DNA from 2 places in the Paenibacillus sp. FSL H8-0260 genome. Region 1 is predicted to be linked to the other one. Evidence: a T-box and tRNA genes for the amino acid it is inferred to sense, from the RefSeq annotation. Region 1 holds a T-box; the other holds one or more tRNA genes.
The links. The T-box of region 1 lies ahead of MHI51_RS24610 (valine--tRNA ligase). A T-box ahead of a tRNA ligase gene usually reads a tRNA of that ligase, here a tRNA-Val.
Positions count from the first base shown of each region.

Region 2: it has a tRNA-Val gene. The T-box ahead of MHI51_RS24610 (valine--tRNA ligase) is inferred to sense a tRNA for this amino acid. The anticodon was not compared.

Region 1 covers NZ_CP150298.1:5,524,071-5,527,499, reverse strand. The annotation lists gene MHI51_RS24615 (LysM peptidoglycan-binding domain-containing protein) at 1-815, shown strand, start outside; T-box leader at 1,010-1,293, shown strand; gene MHI51_RS24610 (valine--tRNA ligase) at 1,397-3,429, shown strand, end outside.
Region 2 covers NZ_CP150298.1:2,795,080-2,798,508, forward strand. The annotation lists tRNA gene MHI51_RS12295 (tRNA-Val) at 1,655-1,726, opposite strand; gene MHI51_RS12300 (hypothetical protein) at 1,879-2,181, opposite strand; gene MHI51_RS12305 (copper amine oxidase N-terminal domain-containing protein) at 2,344-3,429, opposite strand, start outside.

The sequences.
Region 1 (3,429 bases):
ATGAACAGGAAGCAGAAGAATCATTAGTCTCAAGTGGAGCCGCTCATACGTCCCCTGTAGTCAATTTCTCATCCGGTCAGGAGAAGGACAAGGGAGCTAAAGCACGGACACATAGTCTGGAGTCCCAAGTTGAGGATGCTAAAGCGGGTTTATCCGATTACTGGTTTAAAGCCGAGGCCCAGAACAAAGAGGTTGAGGTGTCTCAGCTGAATCAAGCAAGCTATGTGAGCGAAGAGAACCAACAGTCGGCAGAGGAATATTTTACTCCTAGAGAGACCGCTGTTCCAGCCGTTAGTGCAGATGCAATTCAGGATATCCCTGTGTTCGCTTCTGAAAATGAGGCTAATAATGCGCTTCCTAAGCAAGAAGAGAATACTGCGCCGATTAATGAGAATGCGAACGAAGTTTTTGTTTCACAAGAGAGTGTGGCTTCTCATGAGGAGAAACAAGATCTTAAGATCGCCTTGGGCAGCAAAAAAGAAGCAGAAATTCCGGAAAAAGAACATCTCACCTTCTCCTCTTTACTAAGCTCCAGTCGTGTCCGTAAAGAGCAGGAAGCTCTGCAGTTGGATGCAAACACATCTGCAGCAGTGGACGTTCCAGAGGTTGGCAATAATACGGAATGGAAGAGCAGATTCATTGCCAGCGCGGATGGAGCTAACATGTTCCGCAAAGTTCGGCTGTGTATTGTGCAGCGTGAAGAAACACTGGATACCATAGCAGAGAAGTATCAGCTAAGTGCGCGGGAGCTGGTAATGTATAATCGCTTATCCGGGCAGAGTGTAGAGGAAGGTCAAGTGTTGTACATCCCGTAATCGAATCGTGATGCGTACACACATGAATAGGTGAATCCCGATCAGGTATTAGGATCGGGATTTTTGCTGTTTCTTTGTTGGAAGGGATGCTTCAGAAGAAATAAGTCGAAATTCAGCCTAAAGTCCCGCTGCAAAGGCGTATCCAGGTTGACTAGGGGGGGCTCAAAATGTATTATGGAGTAAGCAATATCTAAGTAAAGACTGGGAACGGGAAGAGTAGGCGGTCAGCCCTTCAGAGAGCGGAATTGCAAGTGCTGTGACATTCCGTAGGAAACAGCCCCCGAAGTCGCCCCGGAGTCGCCCTTCTGAGCTTATCTTCATATTTGTGAAGGATAAGTTAGGTTGTGGCCGGTAGCAGCCGTTATCTGTACGAGTGTCGCGCTAAGCTTCTGAATCCGTAGGGTAAGAAGTGTAGTTTTATTTTTCATTGGCGCGAAACAAAGGTGGTACCGCGAAAGAATGACCTTTCGTCCTTTGAGACGAGGGGTCTTTTTGTTTTTTTCAGAGACCTGTGCGCTCTATACAGCAACTTTATTAACAACTATAAGCAACTACAAGTAAACTAGTGGAGGTATCAGAGAATGGCTGACCAAAACCATCTAACAGCGGCAGATGCTGCCGCTACGAATGAATCTAAAAACGAGATGCCAACAACGTATGATCCGAAGGCAGCAGAACAGAAATGGTATTCCTACTGGACAGAGGGCGGATATTTCCGCGCAGGCCAGCGTCCGGATGCTAAAGCCTATAGTATTGTGATCCCGCCGCCAAACGTAACGGGAATGCTGCACATCGGGCATGCGCTCGATTTCACATTACAGGATATCCTGATTCGTACTAAACGGATGCAGGGCTTCGATACGCTTTGGTTGCCAGGTACGGACCACGCAGGTATTGCAACACAAACGAAGGTAGAGCAGAAGCTGCGCGAGCAGGGGATTTCCAGACATGACCTCGGACGTGAGAAGTTCCTGGAGCAGGTGTGGGATTGGAAAGACAAATACGCGAACACCATTCATGAGCAGTGGGCAAAAATGGGACTTTCCCTTGACTACTCCCGCGAGCGTTTTACCCTCGATGAGGGTTTGTCTAAGGGAGTTCGCGAGGTATTTGTTAAGCTTTATAATAAAGGCTTGATCTATCGCGGTAAACGTATCATCAACTGGGACCCGGCGGCTCGTACGGCGTTGTCGGATATCGAGGTTGAATATAAGGAAGTTAACGGTCATCTGTACCACCTGCGTTACCCCCTTAAAGATGGCAGTGGACATATCACTGTAGCGACCACACGTCCGGAGACGATGTTGGGTGATACGGCAGTTGCTGTTCATCCTGAGGATGATCGTTATAAAGATCTGATTGGTAAAACGCTGATCCTGCCGATTATCGGCCGGGAGATTCCAATTATCGCTGACGAGTATGTAGATAAAGAGTTTGGTAGCGGTGCGGTTAAGATCACGCCAGCTCATGATCCAAATGACTTCGAGGTAGGTCAACGGCACAATTTGCCGCAGATCAACGTAATGGATGAGAGCGGTACGATGAACGAAGAAGCAGGACCTTACAAAGGTCAAGACCGGAGTGAATGCCGTAAGGCCATCACGGCGGATCTGAAGGAGCAAGGCGTTCTGATCTCTATTGAAGATCATGTGCATCAAGTTGGACACAGTGAACGTTCAGGAGCGGTTGTTGAGCCTTACCTGTCCACACAATGGTTCGTGAAGATGCAGCCCCTCGCCGAAGCTGCCATCAATGCACAGAAGGATGGTAATGGGGTTAACTTTGTACCTGAACGGTTCGAGAGAACCTACCTGAACTGGATTGAAAACGTACGCGACTGGTGTATTTCCCGTCAGCTTTGGTGGGGGCATCGTATTCCGGCTTGGTATTCTGAATCTACCGGTGAGCTGGTTGTGGCGAATGACGAGGAAGAAGCGCGCCGGATCAGCGGCTTAACCGACCTGAAACAGGACGAGGATGTTCTGGATACTTGGTTTAGCTCCAACCTCTGGCCGTTTGCAACCCTAGGCTGGCCGAATGAAGACAGTGCAGATTTCAAACGTTACTATCCGAACGATGTGCTCGTAACGGGCTACGATATTATTTATTTCTGGGTAGCGCGGATGATCTTCTCGGCACTGGAATTCACCGGAGAGAAACCATTCTCGGACGTATTGATGCATGGTTTGGTACGGGATGCTGAAGGACAAAAAATGTCCAAATCACTCGGAAACGGTGTAGATCCGCTTGAGGTTATCGAGAAGTATGGCGCAGATGCTATGCGTTATATGATTTCTACCGGCAGCACAGCGGGTCAGGATTTACGCTTCCGCTGGGAAAAGGTAGAGCAGGCGCGTAATTTCGCTAATAAGATCTGGAATGCGTCACGCTTCGCCCTCATGAATCTTGAAGGAGTTAGCTTCGAGAATATTGACATTACTGGTGAGCTAACTACGGCTGACCGTTGGATTTTACACCGCCTGAACGAAACTTCTCGTGAAATTACGCGTCTAATTGACTCGTACGAGTTCGGCGAGACCGGCCGCCAGCTGTACAACTTCATTTGGGACGATTTGTGTGACTGGTATATTGAGTTCGCGAAGCTGTCGCTTTA
Region 2 (3,429 bases), 2.7 Mb from region 1:
AATATACAGTGACAAAGAGGGTTAAAAGCTCTCCTCTCTTATAGAATCTGATGATCGGGGGTTTGCCCTAAAAGAACCGACAAGTACGATCGGTGGGAATATAGTAGCTACAGCATGGTGAGCGACGATAAGTGTCCTTGCTGCGGGGGAAGAGTGATTCATCGCATTTGGAACGAAGAATTGGATTGTGTAAAAACAGATGATAGATGTCTCTCCTCCGAATATCAACGTAACTGGTCATATGGGCACACCTTCACTTCTAGTTGGCAGATGGGACGGAGGATACCCGTATAGCACATCTAATTCAGAGGTCGAGGAGATAGAATAGGAATTCTCTCGGCAGGTCAGGTTAGTACGAACCCGCCGTAAGGATCAGAGACACGCAAGTATTTCCGCAGATTAGCATGGAGAGAACGCGCCAATAATCGGACATAGCCAATAAGGAGAGATAAACGAAATGGAAAAATAACCAAAGTTCAAGAAATCAGGACTGAAACCGGAAGACAAATTAATCATGCATACATGATACGAAGCTTGGAAGGAAGTAAACAAGGATAAGGTATGGACGGTGAAATCGGAACCGTGGGACTTGCATCAGAGGTAGTGTTGCTGGAAGGTTTTTAATGGCGGGTTTGCGACTGAATATCTGAAGAAGGTAGAGGGTTAACCACCCTCTCCTATATAAAGGAGAGGACAAATAACCAGTATGTATAGAAAGAACAATTACGCAAACAAGTTGCTCAGCGTCAGGGGTTGTACAAATGCAGATATTATAATCGGGGGATGCCGGGTGACCTCAAACGATTGATGACGAGATAAATTAAACCCAACCAAGGGAGGAAAATTGTCAGTATGACAGCAATAACAATCTTCCATATTTCGGATTTCTTTTTCCACATAACTCTAGCAACAAAAATTGGAACAAGTATACGTAGTGCATATATTCCAATACCAATGAGTATATATTCCATTTCAAATTCTCCTTATGTATTATTTATTCTCTTTTTACTATCGGTTGGAAAATAAATCATTATTAACATCGCTTCAATTTATTTGAAAATACAATGAAGAAATGAGGCAAAACCATGAAATCGATAACCATCATGCAACCGTGGGCAACACTTATAGCATTAGGGGAAAAGATATATGGAACGTGTAGCTAGTCCACAAAGCACCGCTATATATGTTGCTTCAATTATCGCACTAGCTGCAGTCGTTATTTTTTTATAAAATCCAAATTTGAGAGGAGCAATTATGAATAAAAATTCAAATAGCAGCACACTTCAATAAGCAAACTAAGGAATCTAAAAAGGAACTTGTATAGTTCCACGTTAAAGGCGATGACGAGATCAGTGGAAGTTAAGGTGGTTGAATAAACACATAAGACTACTTCTAATTATCCCTCTGTACTCACAGCGAAGGAAATCCAACAAATACTTGGTAAGGTGAACTTCAAACCTATGAACTATTAAACTCGGGTCAATTTCATATCGTGCGGGTCGGAAAGACGATAAAAGTATCCAAGGATGTATTTCTAAAACGGTTACAGGGGGTAAAAAAAGTGGTGCCGATAATGGCACCACTTTGCTTTTTCTTACAACCTATAAATCTCTGAACAAAAGAAAAAGCCTTATATAATAAGGCTTTTTCAGTATAGGACGGATGGGGTTCGAACCCATGACCCCTACCCTGTCAAGATAGTGCTCTCCCGCTGAGCTACCGTCCTGCGACGAAATTTATAATACCATACGATAGAGTAGGATGGCAATTCTTTTTTATAATCAATATAGATGTAGAGTTGTATTTACTTCTTAATTTTCTCCGATTAAGTAGTTAAATAGCTAGAAAGGGGATGACCGTTCATCCCCCTGCACCGAGTCAGATAAAAAACGGGAGTAGAAATAGACTGCTTATTCCGAAAAAAGGGATACGGCGTGGATAGAAGCGGCGTCTTGGGTAAAAGCCGGGCTGGAACCCGAATTGTCTATAGTTCGACTGCTCGGCAGGCATTCCGTTCATACGATCGACCATTTCATTGCTGGGAACCGCAAGGGTGATATAGTTCTGATCCACGTGAGCGATGAAGCCGTCAAAGGATTGACCATCAGTCGTTACTATACCTACATATTTATTCATGCAATTCCAAGCGACCTGTTGATGAAAATTTGTATTTGATTCCATGGATATCCTCCTCGAATGTTTCAATCCTGATAACAGTCTATGGTCCTTAGCCTACAACGTTCACGGCGTTTGCCTATATGTAGGAAGGTTAATTTTCAGGGATAATCACTGAGGAGGATTCGATTAGTTCTTTAATCAATACACATGCTTGTGCTGTACTTTCTAATCAACATTATTCTTGGAGTTATTGGAATGAGCTTCAATGGAGTAGATAACTTCTTTTTTGCCAGTAAGCGGAGAGTCATTTATAAAATACAATTTGTCATCGCTCCGTTTTACGAATTTCAAAGTATCTCCTTTAAAAGGAACATCGTTATTTTCCGCATATTCCTGATCCTTTGCTGTGAGTAGCTCCTTATACAAAAGGGTTCGCTCGCCTGTTTGGCGGTCGATTAAGGTTAGCAATCCATTCTGATTTCCACGAAGCAGTATGATATCTTTATCAATGCTTTCTACATAGTAAGCATCTTCCTCGCCACCCAGCTTTACAAGATCAAGAGTATCTATTACATTGCCTGTGCCGTCTTGGATGAAACGTAAGGTATTACCATCATGCAAGATGAGGTTGCCATCATAAGGTTTGAAATCCGCATCTCCTCTGAACTGGTAAGCGAATGTGGCCTTGCGTAGTAATGCACCATTTTTGAATATGAGTGTGATTTCGCGTGTATTAATATGAGGCTCTCCATAGGAATCAATAATCTTAATGACTAGCAGACCCCCCGCCGTTTTCTCGATCTTCATTCCTGCCCAGTCAAAGTTTGTTTGGAGTGAAGTGAGTTTTATCACCGTATCCTTGCCTTGTGAGACATATAAATCACCATTAGCTTTGACCAGCATATAGGTACGCCCTCCAAAGGATTCTGTGAAAACATTGTAGGTCTTCAGATCATCTGCTAAAAGTGTGTTCGTTGTGGAGTCCAGACGGAGATGGCTGCCTTCGAAAGCCTTAACGATAAAACGGGCCGGCACATATATCCCATCTTCTTTGGATTTAAAAGGTATTCCTCCTAGATCTACCGCTTTCCCGTCAAGCACGCCAGTTTGACTCCCGATTCGAACAGCAAAACTTTTAGTCCAGCCTTTGAACAGAGCACGTTTGCCGGATTTATCCCATTCCATTTTTAAGCCAGCTTGTTCAGCGATCCCCCGAACATCTACGTAGATTACACCATTTTTGAGCAGCGCAGGTCCGCCTATGTTTCCACCAGGAATGCCAAATTGGTAGTATACTTGCGAAGTATTAGC